DNA from 2 places in the Salinivibrio kushneri genome. Region 1 is predicted to be linked to the other one. Evidence: predicted binding sites of a transcription regulator. Region 1 holds the regulator's gene; the other holds the start of a gene.
What was found. Region 1 encodes MetJ, which represses methionine synthesis genes. Its sites were predicted from a motif close to TTAGACNTNTANANGTCTAA; they were not measured.

Region 1 (15,882 bases):
AACGCTTGCTGGTAACCTTGTGAACGGAACTGGGTGAGCGCCGTTTCTGGTACCCCAGTAATATTGGCGATACGGGTGTGGCCGACTTGGGTGAGGTAATTGACCGCCTCAAAAGCGGCAGTCAGGTTGTCGATATGCACCGTGGGTAGCTCAAGATCCGGGGCATACTCACACGCCATTACCAACGGAGGAAGGTTTTTCTGCTCGGGCTTACTGACATCAAAGGGCACATCTGAGCCCAGCAGGAGCATGCCATCTGCCTGTTTGGTAAATACCAAGTTCACGAATGAGTTTTCGCGATGATGCTGTTGGGCACTATCCCCGAGCAAAACCAAGTAACCGTGCTCCATCGCCGCTTCTTCGATCCCGCGAATGATCTCACTGAAGTAAGGATCGCAGATGTCCGGGACAATAGCGACGATAGTTTTGGACTCGTTGCGGCGTAGGTTACGTGCGAGTGAGTTAGGGGAGTAGCCAGCTTCTACGACCGCTTGTTCAACCTTTTTACGGGTTGAGGCCGAGACCTTTTCAGGGTTCATCAGCGCGCGAGATACGGTTGCTGTGGATACACCGGCAATGTGGGCAACGTCCTTCATTGTCGCCATAATGACAGTCCTCTTGTTATCTGTATTGTGAGATCAGACAGTTATTAGCTTGTCTGACCTGTTCTCTTAGCCAATTGCGGCCTTATTCTACCTAGCCTTGTCCGATTTAAACACGGACAAGCTAACAGTTATTGCAATGAAAGTGTGATTGCTGTCGCTTTACTGCAAGGGAATGTTAAGAAAGGTCTTGCGGCTCGACATCTAATGACCACCTCACTTTACGCGACAGGGGGAGTTGTTGGATGGCTGGGAGCGCCACCTGGAGCCATTGCTGCATGATTTTTCGGCTGGGCGCCTGAATGAGGAGTTGCCACCGATAGCGACCCGCGCGTTTGGCCATCGCGGCTGGCATGGGCCCCATAATATGGCATTCATCCTGTTGAATCGGTGAGGCAGCCAGTGTTTGACGCACTTGCTGTAAAAACTGCTGGACGCTGTTTTCTTCATGGCCGTCGGCGCGAAAGAGGCTAAGAAACGTATAAGGGGGGAGCCACGCCTGACGCCGTTCACTTAACGCAGACTCTGCAAAGGCTTGATAGCCTTTATGCACCAAAGATTGGATCAGGTTATGCTCAGGGTGGTGGGTCTGTAATAACACCGTACCTGGTTTGCTGGCGCGGCCAGCTCGCCCGGCGACTTGCACCATCAATTGGGCTAAACGTTCAGGCGCACGAAAATCATTACTGAATAATGCCCCGTCCACATCCACGAGCGCTACCAAGGTCACGTTAGGAAAGTGATGGCCTTTGGCGAGCATTTGTGTACCTAATAGAATTTGATACTCACCGTTTTCAATGTCTGCCAAGTAACCTTCGAGGCTCCCTTTTCGTCGGGTGTTATCACGATCAATGCGAACGGCATTGTATTCGGGAAACAACTCGCCAAGTTGGGATTCGAGTTGCTCGGTGCCGACACCGACGCTAATAAGTTGGGTAGAGCCACAGTCGCCACATTGGGGGGGAACACGTTTTTGGTGGCCACAGTGATGACAACGCAACTCCTGGTGTTGTTGATGAAGGGTATAGTAGGCATCACAGCGTTGGCAGTTTGCTAACCAGCCACACTCGTGGCACATCATCGCGGGCGCATAGCCGCGGCGATTTAAGAACAACATCACCTGATTGCCTTGCTGAAGGTGCTGGCGCATTTCGGCAATGAGCGGCGCGGATAAGCCAGCTTCGAGGTGATGGCCTTTGATATCGAGTATCCCCTGACGCGCGGTCACAGCATTACCGGGACGTTGCGTGAGCTTAAGGTACTGGTATTTACCGGTCTTTGCGTTGTGTAGGCTCTCTAGCGACGGCGTGGCTGAGCCTAAGATCACAGGGACTTGCTCTTCATGTCCTCGCATGACAGCCAGATCGCGGGCGTGATAGCGAAAGCTATCTTGCTGCTTATAGGAAGGGTCGTGCTCCTCATCAATAATGATGATGCCAAGCTTTGCCATGGGGGTAAAAAGCGCCGATCGGGTGCCGATCACTATCGCGGCTTGATTCTCTCGTGCGGCCAACCAGGCGTTGAGACGGTCGGTATCGCTGAGCCCCGAATGCATCACGGTCACAGGAACGGCAAAGCGGCGCTCAAAACGGCGAATGGTTTGTGGTGTCAGGCCAATTTCTGGCACCAATATTAACGCCTGTTGGCCACGTGCGAGCACCGGTTCAAGCACATTGAGGTACACCTCGGTTTTGCCTGAGCCAGTGATCCCCTCTAATAATGCGCAGGCAAACCCATCGCTGGCATTGATAGTGGCGACCGCCATGGCTTGTTCATGATTTAATGTCGGCTTTTCTTCGGTCACCGCAACGCTTTTAACCCAAGCATTTGCCTGAGAAGGGGGTGAGTAGGGCGCGATCCAGCCTTTTTCTGCCACCGTTTTTAGCACCGGCGCGCCGATGTCTTGTTCGATTAAGTCGGCTTGGGGGGCAGGACCGTGAGTGAGAAGCTGCAACACTCGGGCTTGTTTGGGCGCGCGGCTCAGGCCTGAGAGAGGTTGGTTTTGTCCTGACTCGGTGATTTGCCACCACTTTTGTTGCTGCAATGTCGCAGGGCGTCCCTTACGCAGCGAAGTTGGCATCACCGCCCCCATCGCATCTCCGAGTGGATGATGGTAAAAACGGCTAGCCCATTGCAGGAGGTTGTATACGGCGGGGGTCCAAACCGGTTGCGTATCCAGTACGGTATCAATCGCTTTGAGTTGGCTGGCTTCCACACTGGCCGTTGGTGACAAGCCAGTAACGATGCCGACTTTATGCTGGCGTCCAAACGGCACCTTGACGCGCCCTCCGATGATCGGATGCTGATCGTCAGCAATACGGTAATCAAAGGTTTTCGGCAAAGGGACAGGCAAAGCCACCTGAGCAAACTGTTCCATCACAACATCTTATTGGCCAGAAGGAATGTCAGTGTAACGGTTAGCCACACGTTGGCAAAGCCTTGTTGCACCGGAAGAGACACGCTGATTGCACAAAAAAGTTGCGAAAAAGAGGGCGCTTGATTAGAATTGCGCGCCTTAGAAAATGTTTGTTAACGACGTGTGGTGCCCGGCTTAGGATCGGGAGAGCGACACGGCCTTTAAGATGAGGTTATCCCTATGAAAGCTGGTATCCATCCAGAGTACAAAGCCGTCACAGCAAAATGCTCTTGCGGTAACGAATTCGCGTTCAGCACAACGCTAGGCAAAGACATTTACCTAGACGTGTGTGACAAGTGTCACCCATTCTACACTGGTAAGCAGCGTATCCTTGATACCGGTGGCCGTGTTGACCGCTTTAAGAAGCGTTTTGGTGCCCTTAGCAGCAAAAAATAAGCTGCTATTGACCGAATATAGAGAAGGGACGCATCAGCGTCCCTTTTTTTGATCGTATCGTCCTCGTATTTGGGCAACAGGTCCGAGCATCATCGCGAATACGGTGTTAGTACTGGTGGACGTTTGCTCCCTGCGTTACCATCTTTTTAATGATACAAACCTTCCCTGTGTGGTTTGTAGAGTGTCTGGCTAATATCGTTCACGCTTCCCTGGCGATATTAGTTACCCCTTCACGATAATAATTAGGAACACTAGATGTCGGACGATAAACGCCAGCAAGCGCTGGATTATCATGCATACCCTACTCCCGGAAAAATCTCTGTTGAATTGAGCAAGCCTGCTGACTCGGCCGCGGATCTCGCGTTGGCGTATAGCCCAGGCGTTGCTGAGCCAGTGCGTGAGATAGCACAAGACGCGGATGCGGTTTACCGCTATACCGGTAAAGGTAATATGGTGGCGGTGATCTCAAACGGCACCGCGATTTTGGGGCTAGGAAATTTAGGCCCCATGGCTTCTAAGCCCGTTATGGAAGGCAAAGCGTTATTGTTCAAGCGTTTCGCAGGTTTGGACTCGATTGATATTGAAGTGAAACATCGCACTATCGATGAGTTCGTTGATACCGTAGCCAATATTGCTGACACCTTTGGCGGTATCAATCTCGAAGACATCAAAGCACCGGATTGTTTTGAGATTGAAAAACAATTGATTGCACGTTGCGAAGTGCCTGTATTCCACGATGATCAACACGGTACTGCCATCGTAACCGCTGCTGGCATGCTTAACGCGCTCGAGCTACAAGGCAAAGATATCCGCGAGGCGACGGTGGTGTGCATGGGCGCAGGCGCGGCCGCGGTTGCCTGTATGGAGCTATTAATAAAATGTGGCGCACAACGTGAAAAAATCTATATGTTGGATCGTAAAGGCGTGATCCATACGCGCCGTGACGATATCAACAAATACAAGCAGTTGTTTGCCAATAACACAGATAAACGTACCCTCGAAGATGTGATTGAGGGCGCGGACATGTTCGTTGGCGTATCCGGCCCAGACTTACTCTCACCAGAAGCCTTGAAGCTAATGGCAGACAAGCCCGTGGTATTTGCTTGCTCGAACCCGGATCCTGAAATCCATCCGGACGTAGCACACCAAGTGCGCGATGATCTGATCATGGGAACCGGGCGTTCGGATTACCCGAATCAGGTCAATAACGTGCTCTGTTTCCCGTTTATTTTCCGTGGCGCACTAGATGTGCGTGCCAGTGAAATCAATGATGCGATGAAGTTGGCAGCAGTGGAGGCCATCCGCAGCCTAGCCAAAGAGCCTGTCCCGCAAACGGTATTAGACGCCGCCGGTTTGTCTTCGCTAAGCTTTGGCCCAGATTACATCATTCCTAAGCCCATGGATGCGCGTTTATTGCCGAAAGTGGCACGTGCGGTGGCGCTGGCGGCCGTCGAAACCGGTGTTGCCCGTATCGAGATGCCAGAAAACTATATGCTATAGCGAGGCCTGTTGTCACACACGAGTGACAGAGAGCACGATGCTGGAAATAATGAAAAACCCGCCGGTTGGCGGGTTTTTTTAGTATTCGCTATCGTCGAATTCGATACCAAGCTCTTCCATGATCCGACGTGCTTCGGCAGGAATGCTGTCGGGTTTATCCTTACGGATATCGTCATCGGTTGGCAGTGGTTGACCGGTGTAGGCATGAAGAAATGCCTCACACAACAACTCGCTGTTGGTCGCGTGACGTAGGTTTTGCACCTGACGACGAGTGCGTTCATCAGTCAGAATTTTTAGTACTTTTAATGGGATAGAGACGGTGATCTTCTTTACCTGCTCTTTCTTTTTACCATGTTCGGCATACGGATTAATGTAGTCGCCGTTCCACTGCGCCATGTCTCACCTATCTTGATTATGGAATACCCAGAATGATGCTGCGGAGATTTTAGCTATATTAACCGCCACATGCAAAGGAGTATAGACGTCTAGAAGTGTTGACGTCCCAAAAAGCACAGGGTAAGGTGGCAGTATGACACCTGGATCACGCTCACCATGCGCAAACCAGACTAGCAAGGACAGATCATGACAGAGAAAAAAACCGACACTATCGCCGTTCGGACCGGAATTGGCACTGATACCCAGCACCATGCGGTGGTGCCTCCCCTGTACTTATCGACCAATTACCGTTTCCCGGCACTGGGTGATGTGCCTACCTACGACTACGCGCGAGGTGGTAACCCAACGCGTGCGCAGCTCGAACAAGCGTTGACTGACTTAGAAGGGGGCGCGGGGGCAGTGGTGACCAACTGCGGGATGTCAGCGATAAACTTGGTGCTATCTCTGTTGGAGGCAGGCGATCACATCGTCGCCCCGCACGATTGTTATGGTGGCACCTATCGCTTGCTCGAATCACGCGCCAAACAAGGTATTTGGCAGGTGAGTTTTGTCGATCAGTCGGACCATGATGCGTTGGATCAGGCACTGGCTAAGCACCCCAAACTGGTGCTGGTGGAAACCCCGTCCAATCCACTTTTGCGTGTGGTTGATATTGCAGATATATGCCAAAAAGCCCATCAAGTAGGGGCTTGGGTGGTAGTGGATAACACGTTTTTATCGCCAGCCTTGCAAAAACCTTTTGCACTGGGCGCGGATATGGTGGTCCATTCCACCACCAAGTTTATTAATGGTCACTCCGATATTGTTGGTGGCGTGGTGGTTGCGCGTACGGATAAATTGGCAGCCACTTTGGCTTGGTGGGGTAACTGCTTAGGGGCGACGGGCAACGCGTTTGACAGTTATATGACACTGAGAGGGTTGCGCACATTGGGCGCTCGGGTTAAACAACACCAGCAAAATACTGAAGCGGTACTTAGCTACCTACAAACGGTGTCAGCGGTGCGGAAAATCTACTACCCCGGGTTGGCCTCTCACCCTGGTCACCAAATTGCTGCGCGCCAGCAAGCGGGGTTTGGTAGCATGCTGAGCCTAGAATTGGATACCGATCAAGCCGGTGTGGCGCGATTTATTGACGGCCTTTCGTTATTTGCCCTCGCCGAGTCACTCGGGGGGGTAGAAAGTTTAGTCACGCATCCTGGCTCGATGACACACAGAGCCATGAGTGATGCCGCGCAAGCGGAGGCGGGCATCGCCCCGACCTTGTTACGTTTTTCCATCGGGCTAGAAGATGCGCAAGATTTGGTTGCCGATTTGGCGAACGCCTTTGCCCGTTTAGAGGGTAACACCCCATAGAGGCTGCGCATCAGTGCGCGTCACTTTACCGAGACTGATAGACATTAAGAGAGACTTTGCCATGCATGCGCAACCGACGGAAACGTCCCCAGAGTCACCACGCCAATTGCACAAGTTTGGTGGCAGTAGCCTCGCGAGCCCTGATTGCTATCGCCGTGTGGTCGATGTATTGACCGCGCATGCGAGCCAGCAAGACTTAATCGTGGTATCCGCGGCAGGAAAAACGACTAACCAGCTGATTATGTGGTTGGCACAGTTAGACAAGGATGGCCGAGTGGCGCACGAGACGTTGCAAACTGTGCGAGCCTTTCAGCAAGACTTGATTGAAAACTTGGTGGATGGAGAATCAAAACAACAACTGGTGGATGCACTTTACGCTGATATCGCCACCATCGCTTCGCTGGGCGATAACGGCCTGAGTGAAAGTGACAAAGCGTATGTACAAGGTTTTGGTGAGGTATGGTCGGCGCGTCTATTGGCTCAACTACTCACTCAGCATCAGCGCGCAGCGGTGATGTTAGATTCACGCCAGTGTTTGCGCGCCGAGCGTGCCGCTCAGCCAGAAGTGGATCGCGGTGCGTCTTGGCCTTTGCTGCAAAATCAGCTTTCGCAACACAGCCACACTCATGTGGTGATCACCGGCTTTATGGCGCAAAACCAAGCGGGAGAAACCGTACTGCTTGGTCGCAATGGTTCTGATTATTCGGCCACTGTGCTGGGTGCGTTGGCCGGAGTGAGCCGTGTGACCATTTGGAGTGATGTTGCCGGGGTGTATAGCGCGGATCCACGTCATGTTGATAATGCGTGTTTGTTGCCTTTAATTCGTCTTGATGAGGCGGGTGAGCTGGCGCGTCTTGCCGCCCCCGTACTGCATAGCCGAACCTTACAGCCGGTGGCGCAAAGTGCCACCGACCTGACCTTACGTTGTACGCATGCGCCGGATAGTGGCTCAACACGCATTGAGCGTGTATTAGCGACCGGTCGTGGCGCCAAGATCATTACGGCGTTGGATGATGTGAGTTTGCTGCAGTTCGATGTGGCCCGAGGCCAGGATTTTCAGGCGATAAAGCAAGAGCTCAGCCGGATTTTGTCACAGCTAAAAGTACAGCCATTAGCAACCGATTACCAAGATGATCAATATCGAATTTTGTTGGCATTTACTACGGAAGTGGTTGCTCTGGTGATGGCGCAAATCCAAGACGCTGGCCTCTCCGCTGAGCTCAAACTACGTGAAGGCTTTACCATGGTAGCGGCCGTGGGGGCAGGCGTGGTGAACAACCCCGTTCATTGCCATGGCTTTTATCAACAACTCAAATCCCAACCGGTGGAGTTTATCAGTGAGTCAGCGTCTGGGCTCAGCATGGTTGCTATCCTTCGCCAAGTACACACTCAAGCCCTCGTCGCCAGCTTGCATGATGCCTTGTTTCAAGCTCAACGCCGTATCGGCTTGGTGTTGGTGGGGAAAGGCAATATTGGTACCCGCTGGCTAAGCCTCTTTGCCGAGCAAAAATCACACTTGGAAAAGCGTCATGGCAAGGAAGTGTCACTGATTTCAGTGGTGGACAGTCGCAACCAATGGCTTGATTTTGCCGGCATTGATGCCTCGCGGGTGCTGGATGGGTTTGATGAGCGTTGCGAGCCTTATTTTGATGATGAGTGGCTCACCCGTCTACTTAACCACCCGTATGATGATGTGATTGTGTTGGATGTCACCGCCAGTGCGTCATTGGCGTATTTATACCCGCGACTTGCCGAGCATGGCTTTCACTTAATCTCTGCCAACAAAGAGGCGGGCGCCGCACCCGCCGAGCAGTATCACGCGATTCAGCAAGCATTTAGCAAAACCGGCCGCCATTGGCTTTACAATGCGACCGTGGGAGCGGGGTTGCCGATTAACTACGCGGTACAAGATCTACGTGAAAGTGGTGACACGATTTTGGCGTTGTCTGGGATCTTTTCTGGGACCTTGTCGTGGCTGTTTTTGCAATTCAGTGGCGAGGTTCCCTTTAGTGTCCTGCTTGAGCAAGCTTGGCAGCAAGGCCTAACCGAGCCTGACCCGCGTGATGATCTCTCCGGTGCCGACGTGGTGCGTAAATTGGTGATTTTGGCACGCGAAGCGGGCATGGCGCTCGAGCCAGAGCAGGTTAAGGTTGAATCCTTAGTGCCTAAATCACTGGCTAATCTGTCTTTGGATGCGTTTCTTGACAATGCACACCAAATGGATGAACGGCTTCAGGAGCGATTAGTCAAAGCGCATAAAAACCGGTCAGTGCTACGTTATGTCGCGCGCTTGGAGGTTAACGGCAACGCCCATGTGAGCCTAGAAACCCTACCCAGCGAGCACCCACTCGCTCACTTGTTGCCATGTGACAATGTGTTTGCGATTGAGAGCCAATGGTATCGCGAGAATCCCTTGGTGATTCGTGGACCAGGTGCGGGACGCGATGTCACAGCGGGCGCCATTCAATCCGATTTAAATCGCTTGATAAGTCGCCTTCACTAACCCACCTATGGATAACCGTGCTCAAGCTGTCTGCGCGCTGCGTAGGCAGCTTTTTTGTATCGTTAGCCGCGTTGTCATGTGCGCATTGATGGCTGCTTAGTCTATCTTCATAACACCATGAGTTTTTTTCATGGCTTGTATCGTTGACATTTTAGCCGAATCGCGACAGTCTTTAGACATATGGACGTCTAAACGTATAAATCAAAGTAGAGCAGACACAGGCATACTGAACAGCGTCGTTCGGTGTCAGGGAGAGGATATGAGCTACACGCACGCAGGCCACATTGATGCACTTAATCAGAATATTGCTGACTTAGATGGCGATATTAATGTCTCATTCGAGTTTTTTCCTCCCAGCACTCCAAGCATGGAAGAAACCCTTTGGAACTCAGTACATCGCTTAAAAGCGCTTAAACCTAAGTTCATGTCGGTGACCTATGGCGCCAACTCAGGCGAGCGTGACCGCACTCACGACATCGTGAAAAGTATTCATGATCAAACCGGTATCGCCGCGGCGCCACATTTGACCTGCATCGATGCCACTGAAGATGAGCTTCGCCACATTGCCCGCGATTATTGGCAAAATGGCATCCGTGACATTGTGGCGCTACGCGGGGATTTACCCTCGCCAGAGAAGAAGCCCGATATGTACGCGGTGGACTTGGTGCGTTTGCTTAAAGAAGAGCATGACTTTGATATTTCGGTCGCCGCTTACCCTGAGGTACATCCAGAAGCGAAAAGCGCACAAGCGGACTTAATTAACCTCAAACGCAAAGTGGATGCGGGGGCCAGTCGGGCGATTACCCAGTTTTTCTTTGATGTGGAAAGCTACCTGCGCTTTCGTGACCGCTGTGTGGCAGCGGGTATTGATGTGGAGATTGTGCCAGGGATTTTGCCAGTGTCTAACTTCAAGCAAGCGTCACGTTTTGCCAAGATGACCAATGTGCGTGTGCCGCAGTGGATGCACAAACAGTTTCAAGGTTTGGAAGATGATCCCGTGACGCGCCAGATGGTGGGGGCTTCGATTGCGCTCGATATGGTGCGAGTGTTAAGCCGTGAAGGCGTGAAAGATTTTCACTTTTATACCCTCAACCGTGCGGAACTAACCTATGCCTTGTGTCATACCTTAGGGGTTCGCCCGCTCGCGGTCGCGCCTTAAAAAATACGCCCCGGTGTGTCGGGGCGTATTGGGTTGCGTGTTGTGTTTGTTGTATAGATTAGGCGCTGGCCGCGAGCATAGTGAGCTCGTCGCGCACTTCTTGCGCCCAGGCCATCCAGGCGCGGCGTTGGTGGATGCTGCGTCGCAGCGCAAGGCGCATCAAACGCTGTTGCAAGGTAAGCAAACCGACTTGTCCGTACTCACGTTGCTCAAGCTGAGTATAGTGATTAAGGAGCTGCTGAGACTCAATAATCAAATTATTCACATGATCCAGCATGGGAGCTGGGTCGAGCACATCACAACTGAGTAATCTTGCCACGTACTCGTCTCGTGGCGGCGCTAACTTAGGCGCTTGAATAAACCACGCTTCTAGCATTTCGGTACCAACAGGTGTGATGGCGTATACCTTTCTATCTGGTTTCCCGACTTGCGGTTCAAGCCGGTAGGTGACAGCTCCTCGGTCTGCGAGCTTATTGAGTTCACGATATACCTGCTGATGGCTGGCTTTCCACACATTACTGATGGTGGTGGAAAAGGCCTTGGTAATATCGTAACCGGTAGCTTCGCAGTTGCTCAGCACTGTCAGTATTACATGGGGGAGTGACATCTCTTATATCCACAGTTTTATTTGTACAACGGTTGTTTAGCGTCGGGCGATTAGCCTTCTTTGGGCTATTTCAATGCCTCCAGCGCTTGTTCTAAATCGGCAATGATGTCATCAATATGCTCAATGCCGATACAAAGACGGATCATCTCTGGGGTCACCCCGGCTTTCGCTTGCTCTTGTTCGTTCAGTTGGCGGTGCGTGGTCGAGGCGGGATGGCATGCCAGCGATTTCGCGTCACCAATATTCACCAAACGCTTGAAAAGATTTAGCGCATCATAAAACGTCACCCCCTCGTCAAAGCCGCCTTTTAAGCCGAATGACAGCAATGAGGCCGGCAGTCCACCGCGGATAAGCGACTTAGCACGTTGGTAATGAGGATGATTGGATTGACCGGCATAGTTGACCCACGCGACAGCCGGGTGATTGGCCAGATAATCGGCCACGGCTTTGGCGTTCTCGCAATGGCGCTCCATACGCAGGCTCAAGGTCTCTAACCCTTGCATCAACATAAAAGCGTTCATCGGCGAGAGTGCCGCGCCACTGTTACGTAGCGGCACCGTACGTGCGCGGGCAATAAATGCGGCTGGGCCAAACGTCTCACTATAAACCACGCCGTGATAGGCAGGCTCCGGTTGTGAGAATTGCGGGAATCGGGCTTGATGTGCTACCCAGTCAAAGGTGCCGCCATCGACAATCATACCGCCAAGGGTGGTGCCATGACCGCCAATGTACTTGGTGAGTGAGTGCACCACGATATCGGCACCATGCTCAATCGGTTTACACAAAACCGGTGTGGCCACGGTATTGTCGACCACCAACGGAACCCCATGCGCATGGGCAACCTTGGCTAAGCCTTCAATGTCGGCGATATTGCCGGCCGGGTTACCAATCGACTCGCAATATACCGCTTTGGTGTTGTCATCAATCAGCGCCTCAATCGCACTGGCGTCGTCACTCGCGGCAAAACGCACCTCGATGCCTTGCTCGGGGAGCATGTGGGCAAACAAGGTATAGGTGCCACCGTAAAGCTGTGGTGTGGCGACGATGTTATCACCGGCTTTGGCGAGGGTTTGAATCGCATAGGTGATGGCCGCCGCACCGGCACTGACACACAGTCCCGCAATACCGCCTTCTAATGCCGCCACCCGTTGCTCCAACACGTCGTTGGTCGGGTTCATTATCCGTGAGTAGATATTGCCCGGCACATCAAGATTAAACAGGTCAGCACCATGTTGCGCATTGTCAAACTCGTAAGCGACGGTTTGATAGATGGGCGTTGCCACCGATTTGGTGGTGGGGTCGGTCTGGTAGCCGTGATGAATCGAGAGGGTTTCGTCTTTCATGGCAATTCCTTTGCGTTGTTGGGTCGCGTCAGTGCGACCTTCAATAGTAATAATATTATCAATGCAACAGCAAGCATTAGCTGCGGCTTTGCATAAAAAAGTCTGTGGCCAGTCTTTCCTCTGCGTCATCTGCGCGCAAAAACAAAAAAGCCGCACCCAAGGGTACGGCTCTACTATCAAGGGTTAGCCGGTATTGCGCAGCCCCGCGGCAATCCCCGCGATGGAAATCATCAAGGCATCGTCGAGCGATTGGTCGGGATCCGCTTGTTGACGCGTCCGATACAAGAGCTCGGCTTGCAGCATATTGAGCGGCTCAACATAAATATTACGTAAGCGAATCGCTTCAGCGCCCCATGGGTTTTGCTCCATCAGGTTGTCGCTATTTTCCACTGCCAGCACAACCTGAATATCTTGGCGCAATTGCTCTCGCAAGGATTCACCTAACGGCCAAAGGCTCTCATCGACCAAGCGCTGATCATAGTACTTGGCAATGTCTAGGTTGGTTTTGGTAAACACCATTTCTAGCATGCCAAGGCGGGTGGAGAAAAATGGCCATTCGCGGCACATTTCTTCCAGCTGGGCTTTATGGCCTTTTGCAATGGCGTGATCGATAGCCTGTCCAGCACCCAGCCAAGCTGGCAGCAATAATCGGTTTTGACTCCAGGCGAAAATCCAAGGAATCGCCCGCAAGCTTTCTACACCACCGTTAGGGTTGCGCTTGGAAGGGCGCGATCCCAGTGGTAGCTTGCCTAACTCAAGCTCCGGAGTGGTAGAGCGGAAGTAAGGCACAAATTGCTCATGGCCGCGTACCACATCACGGTAGGCTTGGCATGAGATGTCACTTAAGGTGTCCATCAGCTGACGCCATTCTTGCTTAGGCTCCGGTGGTGGCAGCAAGTTCGCTTCCAAAATGGCGCTGGTGTAAAGGTTTAAGCTGTTGACCGCGACCCCAGGCAAACCCAACTTAAAGCGGATCATCTCGCCTTGTTCGGTCACCCGCAAACCGCCTTTTAAGCTGCGCGGAGGTTGTGAGAGCAAAGCCGCATGCGCGGGTGCACCACCGCGACCTACGGTGCCGCCACGACCGTGGAAAAGGGTGAGATTAACCCCTTGCTCATCACATAAATTGACCAGCGCTTCCATGGCGCGATATTGCGCCCAACCGGCGGCCATCACCCCAGCGTCTTTGGCCGAGTCCGAGTAACCGATCATCACCATTTGGAAGTTCTGGGTAAAGCCTCGGTACCAATCAATGGCCAGTAGTTCACCAATCACTGCCTCGGCATTGTTCAAATCGTCCAAGGTTTCGAATAGCGGACACACGTCCATGCGGAATGGACAACCGGCTTCTTGCAGCAATAGGTGGACAGCCAGCACGTCGGAGGCGGTGCGTGCCATCGAAATCACGTAGGCACCCAAGGCTTCACGCGGCTGCTCGGCAATCACTCGACAGGTGTCGATCACCTCTTGGACGTCAGGCGACGGTGACCAATCACGTGGCAACAACGGACGTTTAGACGCCAGCTCGCGGGTTAAGAAGGCTTGCTTGTCTTGCTCGCTCCATTGGGCGTAATCGCCCATCCCCAAATAACGGGTCACTTCTGAGAGCACATCGGCATGGCGGGTACTTTCTTGGCGAATATCGAGTTTGATCAAGTGCACGCCAAAGCATTGCACGCAGCGGAGCAAGTCAAGCAATTTGCCGTCGGCAATAATGCCCATGCCACATTGATGGAGCGACTGGTAACACGCCAGTAAAGGCTGCCACAATTGCTGGGTGTCGGTCAGGATCCCTTGTGAGGAGGCGCGTTCGCCTTTCAGTTTGGCGTCCAAATAGCTCAAAGTGTGGGTTAGCTGACTGCGCATGGTTTTGAGGATAGCGCGATACGGTTCGTGCGCCTCGCCGGCCATTTCACGCACAGTGTCATCACACTGGGTCATTGACAGTTCACTGATCAAATCTTGCACATCGCGCAAGTACAAATCCGCCGCTTTCCAGCGTGATAACAGCATCACTTCACGGGTGACCTCGCTGGTAACATAGGGGTTACCGTCGCGGTCGCCGCCCATCCACGAGGAAATTTGTACCGGTTTGGCATCAATGGGCAAGTTGATATCGAGGTGGCTTTCAAGCTGCTGATCAAACTGGCGTAAAAACGCGGGCACCGCTTGCCACAGTGAATTTTCAATCACCGCAAAGCCCCACTTGGCTTCGTCAAGCGGGGTTGGTCGCTCTTGGCGAATCACATCGGTGTGCCATGCTTGTGCAATCAACTGCTCAAGACGTTTCTCCGTTTTGGCACGCTCTGCCGCCCCCAAATGTTCACTGAGCTCTAACTTCGATAAGCACTTATTAATCTGCACCAAGTTATGAATGGTGGTACGGCGTGCGATTTCGGTTGGGTGAGCGGTCAGGACTAACTCAATTTTTAAATCGGCGATCGCTTGTTGCGCGTCATTGGCATTAATTTCACCTTGGCTGACACGGCGGAGTAAATCGTCGATAGCATCCGGGCTGCACTCCAGCGCGTCGCATTGACGCGAGACGGTGTGATATTGCTCGGCGATATTAGTCAGATTCAAAAATTGGCTAAAGGCGCGGGCGACCGGAAGCAGTTGGTCAGCCGGCAAGTTTTGCAGCACGGTTTTCAGCTTAGCATGATCATCCTGATTGCCAGCGGCAGCCGATTTTGAGAGCTGACGAATTTCCTCAACTTTTTCTAGGAGTGCTGGACCATGGGCATCTTGGATGGTGTTACCCAGCAGACGGCCAAGCATACTGACATTGCTTTTTAAGGCAGAGTACTTTTCGTTCATAGCGTATCCATTCTGTAACAAAGTTACATCCTACTGTGACTGTAAAGAACCAATCTAGCGAATATTGCGCGATCGGGTCAACTTAACCGCAAATTAGCGCGAAAACTGGCCACCGGATTTGATGCTTATCATAGAGCTACCCCAAAAGCTGAAAAAAAGTTTCAGCTTTCAGGTTTGCCAGCTTTCTGAGGGCTTCTCCGCGCTCGCCGTATCGCGACTTTCTCGTGAATAGCAGTAGTGTTATTTGCATGGTTAGATGGAATTATTGCTCTAATATGAATGAATAGACATTAAAAGTGATTTTTTACGCTTTTTGGGGTTGACGACCAAACGGGAATGCGATAAAAAATAACCATTCACTATTTATGAATAAAAATATTTTTTGAGAGTTGACCATGATGCCACTCGCTGCCAAACACAACGCCCTTTCTGCTCGACGACGCTAGCCTGCTTTGCGTGGCTATCGGCTACGCCCTCGATACTCTGCTGCCCCGCAGCACGCCTTAAACACCTATAAAGAGAGACACCCATGACACTTAACACCATTATTGTCGGTGCCAGTGGCTACACAGGAGCCGAGCTTGTCGCCCTTGTCCATCGCCATCCGCAGTTGCACTTGGCCGGTTTATATGTCTCGGCAGGCAGTGAAGACGCTAATCGTCCTGTGAGCGCGTTGCACGGTCAACTGCGTGGCGTGGTGGATATGCCACTGATGCCGCTGTCCTCGCCACAGGATGTCGCCAAGCAAGCCGATGTGGTGTTTTTAGCCACCGCGCATGCGGTCAGTCAT
Region 2 (15,882 bases), 640 kb from region 1:
GGTGTTTACTCCAACGAAGCGGGTCAAGGGACAGGGCCACACGCGGCGGCGGCTGCCAACGTGGATCACCCGGCTCAGCAAGGCCTGGTTCAATCCTTCTCGGTTTACATCGATACTTTGCTGGTTTGCTCGGCAACCGCGTTTATGATCATCATCACCGGTGCTTACAACGTCCATGGTCCAGGTGAAGCCTATATCGTGCAAAACTTGGCGTCTTCGGTCGCGGCAAACAGCCCTGAGTTTACCCAGCTGGCAATTGAAGCGGCAATGCCTGGCTTAGGTAAACCCTTTATCGCCTTTGCACTCTTCTTCTTCGCCTTTACCACCATTTTGGCCTACTACTACATTGCCGAAACCAACATTGCTTACCTGCGTCGCACTATCAAGGTGCCAGGTATGATGTTTGCGCTGAAAGTGGTGCTGATGTCCGCCGTGTTCTATGGCTGTGTGCGGAGTGCGAACTTGGCATGGGCGTTTGGTGATGCCGGTGTGGGTTTGATGGCATGGTTAAACATTGTTGGCATCATCATCATCTTCTTTATGTCTAAGCCAGCCCTTAAGGCGCTGAAAGATTATGAAGAGCAACAGGCCAGAGGGGTAGAAACCTACACCTTTGATCCCGTTAAGCTTGGCATCAAGAATGCCGATTACTGGGAACAACGTCTGGCGCGCCGTAATGGCAAGCAAGAAAGTGAAACCACCGATGCGGATGGGAAACCAATTAACCCAACGGCATAGGATTCAAACACCGAATCAATGGTAAAAAAGGGCGCATCAGCGCCCTTTTTTGATCGTGGTGACCGACGACGCTATTAGTCATCAAGGCGGAAAATAATATCAACCTGGTCACGCACCTGCATGGTTGCATCTTGGTAGCTTGCGGCGACATCGGCGCTGCCGCTGCGCATCTCGGCATTCATCATCACAGGGCGCGGATTGCTGGACCGATAGCGAATTTGCCAGACACCATCAACACGCATATCCAAACTTTTCGCGAGCGATTCCGCTTTTTCTTTTGCATCATTGACCGCCGCCTCACGCGCTTTATCTTTCAATGCCGACTGGTCACTGCTGGTTAGCTGTACTTGCCGGATTCGGTTAATCCCCTCGCCCAGCGCCCCATCTAAAACGGCATTCAACTTGTCGAGCTGGTTGAGGGTCACGGTAACTTGGCGCTCTGCGCGATAGCCTACCAATTCAGGCGCTTTGTCTTTGCTATGTTGGTAGCGCGGTGATAGTTGAATGTGCGCGCTCTCAATCTGTTCGCGCGTCACTCCTTGTGCGGCCAGCCTGTCGATAAAGGCAGTCACCGCTTTATCCGATGCCGCTTTTGCCGCTTTTGCGGTTTTTCGCTCGGTCACCACCCCCACGTCAATCGTGGCCATATCAGGTGCAGCCGTCACTTCACCGACACCGGTAATGTCCAAATGCGGAAAATCAATATTGGCCATCGCCGCCGGTGCTGTCACCAAGGCGCTAGTTAGGCAAAGCATTGCTTTAAATTTGTGCATAGTCTCTCCTTTGGAACCCGATAATAGTAAGTCACACCTGTCAGACGCCTAAAAACGAAAAACGCTCCCGAGCCAACGTCAACGTTGTGTCAATATTGGGCGAGTGCTTCCTGCGCGGCGAGCTGACAGGCATGGGTGATCTCGGCCAATACGCCACTTTCCATTGCCCAAAAGTGCCAGTATAAATGGCGTGATTCGACTTTTCCCGGCATCACGTCCACTAATCGCCCGTCGGCTAACTGCTCCGAAACCATTACCCTTGGGATCAGGCAATAGGCCATGCTCTGCAACGCCATGGCGACAAACGCCTCCGACGAGCGAACAATATGCCGGCGCCAGCCCGCAGCAGGCATCGCATAGTGGGCCGCCAAAAAGTCCGCGTGCATATCATCATGCGCATCAAAGATCACCGCTGGCGCTGCCATTAACGCTTCTCTATCAATCCCATCGGCAAAGTAACGCTGAGCAAATGACGGCGTGGCCACACAACTGTAGTCCATGGTACCTAAATAGCGACAGTCACAACCATGCATCGGCGTGGAATCGGTACTGATCGCCGCAACCGCTTCACCACTGCGCATTTTATTGAGTGTACGGCTCTCGTCTTCTACCAATAGATTAAAGTCAATCGCTTGATGGGTGGTCAGCGGGGCAAGTGCCAAAAGCAGCCAAGTGGCTAAACTATCTGCATTGGTGGCAATCGACACTGACAAGGCTGATCCATCAATACTCGGCGCCAACTCGGGCAAGGTTTCTTGCTCCAGCAGTTGCACGCGTCGATAAAGCCCTAACAGGCGCTGGCCTATCGCTGTGGGTTTTGGCGGTTGCTCGCGTACCATCACAGGCTGGGCGATTTGTCGCTCCAACTGCTTGATGCGTTGTGACACCGCTGACTGGGTGATAAACAATGCCGCGGCTGCACGTTCAAAACTTCCCCAGGAAATCACCGCATCTAAGGCTTCCACGCCTCGATAATCCATCTCGCTCTCCTTATTAGTTTAGCTAATTAACCATAAATATATTTAAGTTCACTTAATAGGCATTCCTGCTTAAAGTGAGAGCCATACTCGGAGATAAAAGGAATACAGGGTGAGCAGTTTTTTAGTCGCACTTCAGGGGTTAGGTTTGAGCCTGACCATGATTATTCCGATTGGCGCGCAAAACGCATATGTGATCAACCAAGGGATTAGTCGTGAGCACCATATGACCACGGCATCGATTTGCTTTGTCTGCGATATCATCTTGATCTCAAGTGGGATTTTTGGCGGAGGGGCCTTATTAGCAAGTTACCCCATACTGCTCAATACCATCACGCTCGCGGGGATCGGCTTTTTGAGTGTCTACGCGTGGCAGTTTATCCAAAGCGCACGTCAGCACAACCAAGAGGCGTCAATGGAAGCCCCCACCATGAGTCGAGGCCGCCGTGCAGTGATCATTGGCGCATTAGCGGTGACCTTGCTTAATCCGCACGTTTATCTGGATACCGTGGTGGTGTTAGGCGCGATCGGTGGTCAGTTCGCATTCGATGAGCGGGTCGCCTTTACCATCGGCGCATTAATGGGATCATGCCTTTGGTTTTACGGCTTATCGGCAGGGGCAGCACGCTTGTCACCGTGGCTATCCACCCCCTCTATTCGACGGCTGCTCGACCTACTCATGGCAAGTATGATGCTATTCGTGGCCGGTAAGCTCGCCCTCGGCCTGTACGCACGTTTACTGGCCGGTTAAAAAACAGGGATGCGGCCACGCTGCCGCATCCATAATGACGGTCGCCTGCCGTGAGGTTACGCTTGGCTCTCGCCGCGCTCGAAGTGAACACTCATTTGCGGGAATGGAATTTCAATACCATTTTCGTCCAGTGCTTCTTTGATGGTTGGCAGCAGCTCAAAGTAAACACTCCAGTAGTCTTCTGTTTTCACCCAAGGGCGCACCACAAAATTGACCGATGAATCGGCTAACGTCATCACCGCCACATTGGGCTCAGGATCTTTCAGAATCAAGGGGTGTTGAGTGACGATATTGGTTAGCACCGCTTTGGTCTTCTTCAAATCCGCGCTGTACGCCACGCCAATCGTCAAGTCAATGCGGCGTGTCGCGTGCTTGGAATAGTTCGTGATAGGGCTGCTAATCACCGAGCCATTTGGCACCACCACCATTTTGTTGTCAGGGGTGGTGAGCACTGTAGAGAACACTTGAATGGACTCGACAGAGCCAGCCACTCCGGCCAATTCGACGTAATCGCCCGATTTGAACGGACGGAACATCACAATCAAGACCCCAGCGGCAAAGTTTGCCAACGAGCCTTGTAAAGCAAGACCCACGGCTAAACCTGCGGCACCTAAGATGGCAATCACAGACGCGGTTTGCACACCCACGCGGCTTAATGCTGCAATTAAAACGATGACAAACAGTAAGTAACGCACCAAACCATGGATAAACTCCACCACCGCGTTATCCATGTTGCGCTTACGCATGACACCCGCCATGGAGTTAGCTAAACCTTTAACGACAAGGTTACCAATCACCAAGATCAATAGCGCGGAAATAATGTTCACTCCGTACTGCGTCAACAGATCTTGATTATCCATCAGCCAGGTCTGTGCCCACTTAGCACCCTCTACCACTGTGTTTTCCTCACTCATTCACTTTTCCCTCTTCAAGTTGGGATAAACGGTAACCCTATGTTAACAGCCTTTTACTGGTCGCTGTCTATCTCAATCACGCAAAATCTCTACCCAATGAGACGAGTCGGTATCACGCAGATATAAAAAAACCCGCCAAATGGCGGGCTTTAATTCAACACTGTTGAGACGTTTACAGGACGTCAATCGCGTTGAGGTCTTTGAAAGCTTGCTCCAAGCGCGCAACCATAGACTCTTGACCTTTACGTAGCCAAACGCGTGGGTCATAGAATTTTTTGTTTGGTTGGTCGTCACCTTTCGGGTTACCGATTTGGCTTTGCAGGTAACCTTCGTTGTCTTGGTAGTACTGACGAATACCATCCCATGTCGCCCACTGGGTATCGGTATCGATGTTCATTTTAATCACACCGTAACCAATGGATTCTTGAATTTGCTCTTCTGAAGAACCCGAGCCGCCATGGAAGACGAAGTTCAGACCATTGGTCGGCAGACCAAATTTCTCTGAGCAGTAAGCCTGTGATTCACGTAGAATTTCTGGCTTAAGTACCACGTTACCTGGCTTATAAACACCGTGAACGTTACCGAATGAAGCGGCAATGGTAAATCGAGGGCTTACAGCAGACAGTTTTTCGTACGCGTAAGCCACTTCTTCTGGCTTGGTGTACAGGTCAGCAGTATCAACATCGCTGTTATCAACGCCGTCTTCTTCACCACCGGTGATACCCAGTTCAATTTCTAGCGTCATGCCCATTTTGTCCATGCGCGCTAGGTACTCGGCACAGATTTCCATGTTCTCTTCTAGAGACTCTTCAGAAAGGTCAATCATGTGAGAAGAGAAAAGTGGTTTGCCGTGCTCTTTGAAGAAGGCTTCACCAGCGTCGAGCAGACCATCAATCCAAGGTAGCAGTTTTTTCGCAGCGTGGTCAGTGTGCATGATCACAGGCACACCGTAGACTTCAGCCATGGCATGAACGTACTTCGCACCGGCAACAGCGCCTTTAATTTGCGCTTCTTGGCCTTCTAGTTTCAGACCTTTGCCCGGGAAGAAACCCGCACCACCGTTAGAGAACTGGATAACCACTGGCGCTTTTACTTTCGCCGCGGCTTCCATCACTGCGTTGATTGAGTCAGTGTTAACCACGTTGACTGCAGGCAATGCAAACTTGTTCTCTTTGGCAACTTCAAATACTTTCTGAACGTCATCGCCAAAGATAACGCCAGGTTTTACAAAATCAAAAACTTTAGACATGGCTCTTGTCCTATTAACTCGGGTTGTCTTTGCTGAACTGAGTAAAGATGCAGTGCACCTTTATCAATCTGGTGCAATCGTTTACGACTCGGCCTATTGTAGTCAAACGAAAGCAAAAACGGGAGACGTCACTCCCGTTTTATTATCTGATTTATGCGTCTTTGGCGCGTGCTTCCAGCATTTCTACCGCAGGTAGAGGTTTGCCTTCAACAAACTCTAGGAACGCACCGCCGCCGGTTGAGATGTAAGACACGTCAGCTTGGATGCCAAACTTGTCAATGGCTGCAAGGGTATCGCCGCCACCCGCAACAGAGAAGCCTTCAGACTCTGCGATCGCTTTTGAAATGCCTGCTGTGCCCGCTTCAAAGTTTTTAAACTCAAACACGCCAACAGGGCCATTCCACAGAATGGTTTTGGCATTTTTCAAAATGTCCGCCAACGCTTGGGTAGACTCAGGACCGAGGTCGAAAATCATGTCGTCGTCTTGCACATCTTCAACGCGCTTGATCTCTGCTTCCGCGTTTTCATCAAACGCTTTCGCACATGCTACGTCGGTTGCGACAGGAATGTGGCACTCTTCCATTAAGGATTTCGCCGTATCGACCAAGTCTGCCTCATACAGCGATTTGCCGACATTGTGGCCGTCAGCTGCGATAAAGGTGTTAGCAATACCACCGCCTACAACCAGCTGGTCAGCAACGGTTGACAGTGATTTCAGCACTGTCAGTTTAGTAGATACTTTTGACCCACCCACAATGGCGACCATTGGACGTGCAGGGTTATCCATCGCTTTGCCTAACGCGTCAAGCTCGTTGGCCAGCAATGGACCAGCACAAGCCACAGGCGCATGCGTGCCCACACCATGGGTTGATGCTTGCGCGCGGTGCGCAGTACCAAATGCGTCCATCACAAAAATATCGCACAGTGCCGCATACTTTTTAGACAGCGCTTCGTCGTTCTTCTTCTCGCCTTTATTAAAGCGAACGTTCTCAAGCACCACCAGTTCACCGGCGTTAAGCTCAAGACCGTCTAGGTAGTCTTTCGCGAGGCTGACCTTACAATCGAGTGCGTCATCCAGGTAGTTCACAACAGGTTGTAGTGAGTACTGGTCTTCAGGCTGACCTTCCTCAGGGCGGCCTAGGTGAGACGTCACCATGACTTTCGCGCCTGCTTCTAGGCAGTGCTTAATCGTAGGCAGTGATGCCAAAATACGTGCATCAGAGGTAACTTTACCGTCTTTGACTGGCACGTTCAGATCAGCACGGATAAACACACGCTTTCCGGCAAGATCTAAGTCGGTCATCTTAATTACAGACATATGGTCCTCGCTATAAGGTTGCAAATTGAAACTGACTTAATCAGGGCAACACCCCACCCACGCTTACGTCTATCACGCCATCGCAAGTGTGGTATCTAACATTCGGTTGGCAAAGCCCCACTCGTTATCGCACCAAACCAGCGTTTTAATCAGCTGGTGATCACTGACCCGTGTTTGCGACCCATCGACAATGGCGCTGTGTGAGTCGTGGTTAAAGTCGATCGATACCAAGGGTGCTTCGGTATAATCCAGTATACCGTCTAATGTACATCGAGATGCCGTCTGCAGAGCTTGATTTACGTCATTAACTTTCACTTTAGTACGTACAGTGACACTTAAATCCATTGCTGTCACGTTTATCGTCGGCACGCGGACAGAAATCGCTTCAAATTTGTCAGAAAATTTCGGAAAAATCCTACCAATTCCAACATGCAGTTTGGTATCCACAGGAATAATAGACTGGCTGGCAGTACGTGTGCGACGAAGATCGGAGTGATACGCGTCGATGACTTGTTGATCATTCATCGACGAGTGAATGGTCGTAATTGTCCCCGACTCAATACCAAAATGCTCATCCAAGGCTTTAATCACCGGGACGATACAATTGGTGGTACAAGAACCATTAGAAACAATACGATCATCGGCGGTCAATGCGTCATGATTGACCCCGTAAATAACGGTTCTGTCCACGTCTTGGCTGGCGGGGTGAGAGAAAAGGACTTTTTTAGCGCCCGCAGCAATATGGGCCTCACCGTCTTCGCGTGTACCAAACTTGCCCGTGCAATCGAGCACAATATCCACATCCAGATCGCGCCAAGGTAAAAGCTGCAGCTCCGGCAAATGAAGCAAGCGAATGCTGTCGGTGGCGACAAAAAGGTGTTCTTGGTTATAGGACACTGGCCAGCCGAATCGACCATGGCTTGAGTCATACTGCAGCAGATGCGCCATCGCCTCGGGCTCTGCGAGCTCATTAATCGCGACCACTTGAATGCGATCGTGCTTGCCACTTTCATACAGGGCTCGCAATACACTGCGCCCTATACGACCAAATCCATTAATTGCGACTCTTAATGCCATGTCCATCGGTGCTCGTTTAACGATGATGCACAGTGTATCTCAAGCACGTAAAAGACGCACGTGTTGTGTGACTCTTCTCACGCTACCTAGGAATAAAATGCAGCAAAAAAACGCCCGTCCGGTAGAGTCCGAGACGGGCGTGGCAGTGTTAGGATTGCGCCATTCTATAGCGTAAAAGCGCACCTTTTCTCATGCGTTAGAAGCTGATATTCAGTCCTAACCAATAGCGGCGTTCATCACTGATATAACCGTAGTCTTCATACTCACGCGTTTTATCCAATAGGTTATAGACCGCGCCTTGAAGCTCGATGGCATCGCTGAGCTGGTAGTTCATCCCGGCATCAACCAAGGTGTAACTTGGCTCTATATTGCTGCGAGATGATGGGCCTGTCACAGGATCCATTTCTTCGCCACGGTAGGTCGCACTCACCCAAGGGCTCAGCCTCTCAGTGGCTTGCCAATTAACCTCACCATATGCGAGCTGCTGGGGTATTTGCGTTAACGGCTGCCCCTTATAATCACCGGTTTTTTGCTCTGAATCGGTATAGGTATAGCTGGCACTCACATCAACCGTCTCCGTGACTGGCACGAATAGGCTCGCTTCAATCCCTTGAGTGACCGCTTCGTCGACGTTAATCCGATAGGTTGGATCTGCGCCAAACTGGTTGGAGCCATCCGTGCACACCGAGGTTGGACAGGTCACTCGGGTGATCTTATCTTCAAAGTCATTATGGAATGCGGTTAACGATCCACTGACTCCCGTATCGCCTTGGTAGTTGATACTGACTTCTGAGTTTACAGAGGTTTCAGGCTCCAGATCCGGGTTGCCATAGATATTCCCCCCGCGACTCACTTGCGCCCAATTTGGGGCAATTTCTCGCAGTTGCGGTGAACGGAAGCCAGTCGCCACGCCGCCTTTCACGACCCAGTTGCTATTAAGTTGATACACGCCATACACCCGTGGACTGGCGTGGTAGTCGTAGTTTTCATCATGATCGACACGCAAGCCGAGGGTCAGGCTAAATGGCTCAACCACACGCCACTCATCTTCGACAAACAAAGCCGCTTGTGTATTGTCAATCTCAGTTTGGCTCGACGCTTTATTCGAGGTAAAGTCCTCCAACTTCGCCTTGTTTACTGAGCCACCGACCGTCAAAGTGTGTGTTTCAAAATCACGTATCAGACGGGTTTTAAATTCGGTGTTCTTAATTGTCATTTCACGACTTTTATTACGGCTTTGCTCGTACTGTAAATGTGAATCTGACCAGCCCCACGTCCAATGCCCTTCATGCCCAAGGGCGATTGATTGCCGTCGATATTCATTGTTGCTGTTTTCACATTTTTTGCGTCGACACTGGCTATCATCCGTGGGAACGGTTTTACCTATGTGGCCATTTCGCTCTTGCGAGCTCGCGCCTAAGTCCAAGGTCCACTGTTGATAATCGCTAGCGTCATAGGTCAACGAGGTAGAAAGACTACGTAAAGATTTGTCCTCGTAACCAGAGAGAATATCGTCTTCTTGGCGTTGAACGCTTTGACCCGATACCGTCATCCCAAGCTTATCGCTCAAGGCGCCAGAAAGGTAAAAATTAGCGCTTTGTTCATCACCTGATGCACGTTTCTCTTGGAGTAAGGTGCTTAATTGCACGTTGCCATGCCATTCGTGTTGTTCTCGACGGGTAATAATATTAATCACCCCACCGATGGCGTCAGAGCCATAAAGAGTCGACATCGGCCCCCGAATCACCTCGATACGTTCAATCGCTTGAAGGGGAGGTAACCAGCCTTGTTCAATGCCAGGACCATCGCTATTCGGACGTGTCTCCCGGCTCGTCATACGCTTTCCGTCCACCAGCATCAGGGTATACTTGGAGCCCATTCCACGAATACTGATATCCTGGGTATCACCGCCCCCTGTGACCACTACGCCTGGAATACGCTTTAGTGCGTCTGTAACGTCACGATAATAACGATCTTCGAGCTGATCGCGACTAATCACGCTGATACTCGCTGGCGCCTTTGCCGTGGCTTGTTCAAACCCCGAGGCAGTGATCACCATGGTTTCCGTATTTTGATCGCCTGCTTCTGCCGCATGAATGGCACTCACAGGTATACCGGCTAATACCATCCCGATAACAACGGGACGAAGACAACTGGACATAATCAACTCCATTTTGTGATAATAATTATCATTTGTTCATTGAGAATTATTCACATAGATGCGCAGACGCCTAGCCCCATAAAAGGAACATCTCGTTCCATCTATAGAACGAGATGGTTTATCTCCTTCCGGACAGCTGATGTGACGTCTTACTGGCGTTAAAAGGACAGTTATGCAGGATTTTTCTTCGATCCGTTCGTTTGCGGCTTTATGCCATCATCAAAGCCTCACGGCCGCCGCCAGGGCATTAGGACAACCTAAGTCAACGGTGAGTCGTCGCTTAGCTCAGCTTGAAGCCGACCTAGGACAACCTTTAACACAGAGACAAGGCAATAGACTGGTCTTGACAAAAGCGGGCACTGTTTTTGCGCAGTACTGTCATCAAATACTTGAGCTAGCGGAAAAAAGCGAAGAGGCAATACAGAATTTAAATAATTACCTTCAAGGATCGATAGAGGTGATTTGCCATCCCGGCATGATGCGCGGCTGGGCGGCTCCATTGATCAGTCGCTTTCTCGCTGAGCACCCCAAAGTATCCATTACATTAACGAGCGAAGTCAGCGCACAACGCATTCAGTCGGCCGATCTTATTATCTGGGCAGGAGACATCATGCTGCCGGTCAATTGCCGCTCATATCAACTCGGCCATTGGCAATATGGCATTTACGCTGCACCAGACTATATCAGCCAATATGGCCCATTTACGCATCCTAGCATGCTCGATGAACACCCTTGGCTAGATGTATTTGCCCTACGCCGTCAAGGATTAACACTCTATGATCACGACAATACCTACCACTTAAGCGCCATGCCTAGCCGCTTTAATTGCGACATGATAGCGATTCAGTTAGATGCCATCGCTGATGGGCAAGGCGTTGGATTGCTACCAACTTGGAGCGCCACTGGCTATCAACACCATCATCCTGATAGAATTACCCGCTGCTTGCCTAACTGGGCCTCAGCACCTATTCCGTTGCGTATTTACTGCAGCACTGGCCGCCTTCCTCTGCGTGTTGAATCTCTGGTCCACTGGCTGCAAGAAGCGGTTCCCTCACCATGGTGTTCAGTGCAGCCACAGCAAGCATGCCATGAGGTGTAAGCGTGCCTCAGCCAGTTTTGCTATACCTTAAGACACACCCATATGCATCAACCGACTTGCGTTTATCACAATTGCGAATAAAATAGACGTCTAGAAGTTAAAACATCTGAGATGATCGATGATACGCCTGAGTACGTATCGTCAGTTTCCCTGATAATCAATGAGAGTGTCACATGGCTAAGCACCTGTTTACCTCAGAGTCCGTCTCTGAAGGCCATCCTGATAAAATCGCAGATCAGATTTCTGATGCTGTTTTGGATGCCATCCTTGAGCAAGACCCCAAAGCACGCGTTGCCTGCGAAACCTATGTTAAAACTGGCATGGTAATGGTAGGCGGGGAAGTGACGACCTCGGCATGGGTCGACATTGAAGAGCTTACTCGTCAAACCGTCCAAGATATTGGTTATGTCCATTCTGATATGGGCTTTGATGCCAACTCTTGTGCGGTATTGAATACCATTGGTAAACAATCCCCAGACATCAACCAAGGGGTTGATCGCGCCGACCCGAAAGATCAGGGCGCTGGCGACCAAGGGATCATGTTTGGCTTTGCCACCAATGAGACCAATGTGCTGATGCCGGCCCCTATCACCTATTCACACCGATTGGTGGAGCGCCAAGCGCAAGTGCGCAAAGATGGCACCTTAGACTGGTTACGCCCAGATGCGAAAAGCCAAGTCACTTTCGCCTACGACAACGGCAAAATTGCCGGTATTGATGCCGTCGTGCTCTCAACACAGCATTGCGACAGCATTTCAACCGACGATCTACGCGAGGCGGTGATGGAAGAAATCATCAAGCCTGTGTTGCCCGCAGAATGGCTGACCAAGGATACCAAGTATTTCATCAACCCAACGGGCCGGTTTGTGATTGGCGGCCCGATGGGCGATTGTGGTTTGACAGGCCGTAAGATCATTGTTGACACCTATGGCGGTGCAGCCCGTCACGGTGGCGGGGCGTTCTCGGGGAAAGATCCCTCAAAAGTTGATCGCTCAGCCGCTTACGCCGCGCGCTATGTAGCCAAAAACATTGTTGCCGCAGGCCTTGCCGACCGTTGTGAAATTCAACTGTCTTACGCGATTGGCGTGGCCGAGCCGACTTCCATCATGGTTGAGACCTTCGGTACTGAAAAAGTCGCGCCAGAGGTGATCATCAAAGCGGTGCGTGAGCACTTCGACTTACGTCCGTATGGCCTGCAAGAGATGCTGGATTTATTACAACCTATCTATAAGCAGACCGCAGCGTATGGCCACTTTGGACGCGATATCTTCCCGTGGGAGAAAACCGACAAAGCGGAGCTGTTGCGCGACTTTGCCAAGCTCGGGTAACCTTGGGTAACTCAGTGCTTTTAAGGGAAGCCTCGGCTTCCCTTTTTTGATGGCAGCAAGGACGACCACTTATGTCTTGTGCTTACGGCAGCCTAGAAAAATCATCTTATGCATTACAGCAGGCGGCGCTCACACGCGCGCATCAATGTATTGATGTGGCTAACCAACAATTAGGCACTCAGCTGACCTACCCCGTGGTTGGCTTTACACTGCGGGGGAAATCCGCTGGTACTGCGCATCCCACGCAATGGCGCGTCCGGTTTAACCCTGTCCTTTTACAGCAAGCACCAGAGATCTTTTTTGACGAAGTGATCCCTCACGAGATCTGTCACTTAGTCGCCTTCGCGCTGCATGGCCGAGTGAAGCCTCATGGCGCAGAGTGGCGTCACCTAATGGCTCAGGTATTTAACGCCCCTGCCAATACCACCCACCAGCTTGATATCAGCGCCGTACAAGGCAAAACCTTTGCTTACCACTGTGACTGCGGGCCTGTCGCCTTATCCATTCGTCGCCACAATAAAATACAGCGCGGCCAAGCCACCTATCGTTGCAACCGCTGCCAACAGCAACTGGCACGCATCGATTGAGCATCAGAGCAGTTTGTTTTTTCATCCCTCGTCCCCATAGTAGTGACAGAGCCTATCGTCCCTTTGGTCATGTTACACTGAGGGCGACTTGAACATGGAACACGAGCACAATGCGAATTCCTCGAATTTATCACCCAGCACCGCTACCCGCTCAAGGCACGGTGATCTTAAGCGATGAAGCGGCCAACCATCTCGGTCGCGTCTTACGCATGCAGGCAGAGCAGCCCATTCTGCTCTTTGATGGCAGTGGTGCGCAGTTTCCTGCCATACTGACACAAGTGAGTAAAAAACAGGTGTCTGCCACCATTACCGCTCGCGAATCACACAGTGTCGAGTCTCCGCTTGACTTTGAACTGGGCCAAGTGATTTCGCGCGGCGAAAAGATGGAATTTACCATTCAAAAGTCTGTTGAGTTAGGCGTGAATACCATCACTCCGCTTTTGTCGGCTCGCTGTGGTGTCAAGCTCAATACTGAGCGGCTCGAGAAAAAACGCCAACAATGGCAAAAAATCGCGATTGGCGCCTGCGAACAAAGCGGCCGTAATGTGGTGCCCACCATTAATCCGGTGATCAATCTCGATACATGGTGTCAGCAGGCGTTTGATGGCTTAAAGCTGAACTTGCATCCACGAGCTCCCTACTCTATCAACACGCTTCCTGACGCTCCGAAAAAGCTACGTTTACTGATTGGTCCGGAGGGCGGGTTGTCTGATGACGAAATTGCGATGACACGCGAACACAACTTTGAAGAGATCCTATTGGGCCCACGCGTGCTGCGAACAGAAACCGCGGCACTGACTGCCATCACGGCCTTGCAGGTCCGTTTTGGCGATCTGGGTTAACTGGCAAACAGGAGAAACATGATGAAAATAGGTGTAGTGATGGATCCCATCGAGGCCATCAGTGTAAAAAAAGACTCCACGTTTGCCATGATGCTGGCAGCGCAAAAACGCGGTTGGGACGTGCATTACATTCAGATGGATGACATGTCGATGCATCAAGGTGACCCTTACGCCCGCACTCATAGCGTCACCGTGATGGATAACCCAGAGCAGTGGTATCAAATCAAGCAAACGCAAACCCTCGCACTGCGGGAATTTGATGCGATTTTGATGCGCAAAGATCCGCCGTTTGATACCGAGTATATTTACGCAACTTACATGCTCGAACGCGCGGAGCAGGCCGGTGTGTTGATTGTGAATAAGCCACAGAGCCTACGCGACTGCAATGAAAAGCTGTACACGGCTTGGTTCCCAGAGCACACTCCCACCACCTTGGTCACTCGCCGCGCTGATGAAATCCGGGCGTTCCAAGCACAACATGGTGACGTGATTTTAAAGCCGCTTGATGGCATGGGCGGTGCCTCGATTTTCCGAGTGAAACAAGGTGACCCCAACTTGGGGGTAATCATCGAAACCCTCACTGAACATGGTCAACGTTTTTGCATGGCACAAACCTTTGTGCCGGATATTAGCAACGGCGATAAGCGAATTTTGGTTGTTGATGGAGAGCCCGTGCCTTATTGCTTGGCGCGGATCCCCGCTGAAGGCGAAACGCGCGGTAACTTGGCTGCTGGCGGCCGTGGTGAAGCGCGTCCTTTATCAGAGACGGATTGGGCCATCGCACGCGCGATCGCACCGACATTAAAAGAGAAAGGGCTGATATTCGTAGGGCTCGACGTGATTGGCGACAAGCTAACAGAAATCAACGTCACCAGTCCGACCTGTATTCGCGAGATTGACGCCGCGTATGACATTTCAATTGGTGACATCTTGATGGAGGCGATCGCCAGACGCTGCACCTAAGTAAAGGAGGCAAAGCGCCTCCTTCATTATCTAAAACATCAATCTTCGCGCATACTCAATGTACGCGTACCAACAGGAGACGGCGATATGGATCTGAAAAATCATTTTTTAATCGCGATGCCCAGTATGGCTGATAGCCGTTTTCAGCATGGTGTTATTTATGTCTGTGAGCACAGCCATGATGGGGCAATGGGACTGATGATTAACCACCCCATTAATTTGTCTGTCGGCAAAATGCTGGATCAAATTGAAGTCGAGCGCCAGCTCCCCCTTTCAAGCACCACAGAGAGCTTGTCTCAACCTGTGTTGTTTGGTGGGCCCGTCTCTGAGGACAGAGGGTTTGTGCTGCATCCTGCAACCTGTGAATATGGCACCAGCATTCCTCTATCCGATCAGCTATCGGTCACTACCTCCAAAGATATTCTCTCGATTCTCGGCACCGAGCAACAGCCAGAGCAATTTCTGGTCGCGCTGGGCTATGCTGGCTGGGAGCCGGGACAGCTCGAGCAGGAACTGGCCGACAATAGCTGGCTAACACTGGAAGCCGATCCCAAGGTCATTTTTGATACTCCCGTTCACCAACGTTGGCAAAAAGCGCTCGATCAGCTCGGCATTGAGGCCGCAAACCTTTCTTCACAAGTAGGACATGCATGAACGCACAAACCATTATTGGATTTGATTACGGCGTCAAAAGCATTGGCGTTGCCATCGGCCAATCGCTAACAGGCACCGCTCGCCCTTTATGTGCCTTAAAAGCCCGAGACGGGATCCCAAATTGGGATGACATTGAAGCCATACTCAAAGACTGGCAACCCGATTATCTGGTGGTAGGCTTGCCGCTTGACTTACACGGCCAACCGTTAGAGACCATCACACCAAGGGCAAAGAAGTTTGCCAACCGCCTGCACGGACGTTTCGGCTACCCGGTTGAGCTGCACGATGAACGCTTGTCTACGCGTGAAGCGCGCGCGGATCTGTTTTCCCGTGGCGGATATAAGGCCCTGGGTAAAGGCGCTGTCGATGCCCAATCTGCGGTGGTGATTATCGAAAGCTGGTTCGAGCGTCAATACACAGATTGAGTGGGCGAGATCGCCGCCTGCGGCGC

Region 2: metK (methionine adenosyltransferase) is a predicted target of MetJ. The motif match lies at 11,140-11,159, and genes of this name have one in related genera.

The regions. Positions count from the first base shown of each region.
Region 1 covers NZ_CP114588.1:183,522-199,403, forward strand. The annotation lists gene cytR (DNA-binding transcriptional regulator CytR) at 1-605, opposite strand, end outside; gene priA (primosomal protein N') at 781-2,982, opposite strand; gene rpmE (50S ribosomal protein L31) at 3,199-3,414, shown strand; gene N8M53_RS00935 (malic enzyme-like NAD(P)-binding protein) at 3,670-4,914, shown strand; gene metJ (met regulon transcriptional regulator MetJ) at 4,993-5,310, opposite strand; gene metB (cystathionine gamma-synthase) at 5,497-6,663, shown strand; gene N8M53_RS00950 (bifunctional aspartate kinase/homoserine dehydrogenase II) at 6,725-9,166, shown strand; gene metF (methylenetetrahydrofolate reductase) at 9,426-10,325, shown strand; gene N8M53_RS00960 (PadR family transcriptional regulator) at 10,384-10,932, opposite strand; gene N8M53_RS00965 (O-acetylhomoserine aminocarboxypropyltransferase/cysteine synthase family protein) at 10,998-12,275, opposite strand; gene ppc (phosphoenolpyruvate carboxylase) at 12,459-15,092, opposite strand; gene argC (N-acetyl-gamma-glutamyl-phosphate reductase) at 15,622-15,882, shown strand, end outside.
Region 2 covers NZ_CP114588.1:2,344,993-2,360,874, forward strand. The annotation lists gene N8M53_RS10795 (alanine/glycine:cation symporter family protein) at 1-738, shown strand, start outside; gene N8M53_RS10800 (oxidative stress defense protein) at 813-1,511, opposite strand; gene N8M53_RS10805 (LysR family transcriptional regulator ArgP) at 1,601-2,491, opposite strand; gene N8M53_RS10810 (LysE/ArgO family amino acid transporter) at 2,649-3,239, shown strand; gene mscS (small-conductance mechanosensitive channel MscS) at 3,296-4,153, opposite strand; gene fbaA (class II fructose-bisphosphate aldolase) at 4,326-5,402, opposite strand; gene N8M53_RS10825 (phosphoglycerate kinase) at 5,554-6,720, opposite strand; gene epd (erythrose-4-phosphate dehydrogenase) at 6,793-7,797, opposite strand; gene N8M53_RS10835 (ligand-gated channel protein) at 7,994-9,958, opposite strand; gene N8M53_RS10840 (LysR family transcriptional regulator) at 10,131-11,057, shown strand; gene metK (methionine adenosyltransferase) at 11,231-12,385, shown strand; gene N8M53_RS10850 (SprT family zinc-dependent metalloprotease) at 12,457-12,972, shown strand; gene rsmE (16S rRNA (uracil(1498)-N(3))-methyltransferase) at 13,083-13,814, shown strand; gene gshB (glutathione synthase) at 13,833-14,777, shown strand; gene N8M53_RS10865 (YqgE/AlgH family protein) at 14,865-15,431, shown strand; gene ruvX (Holliday junction resolvase RuvX) at 15,428-15,856, shown strand; gene N8M53_RS10875 (type IV pilus twitching motility protein PilT) at 15,841-15,882, opposite strand, start outside.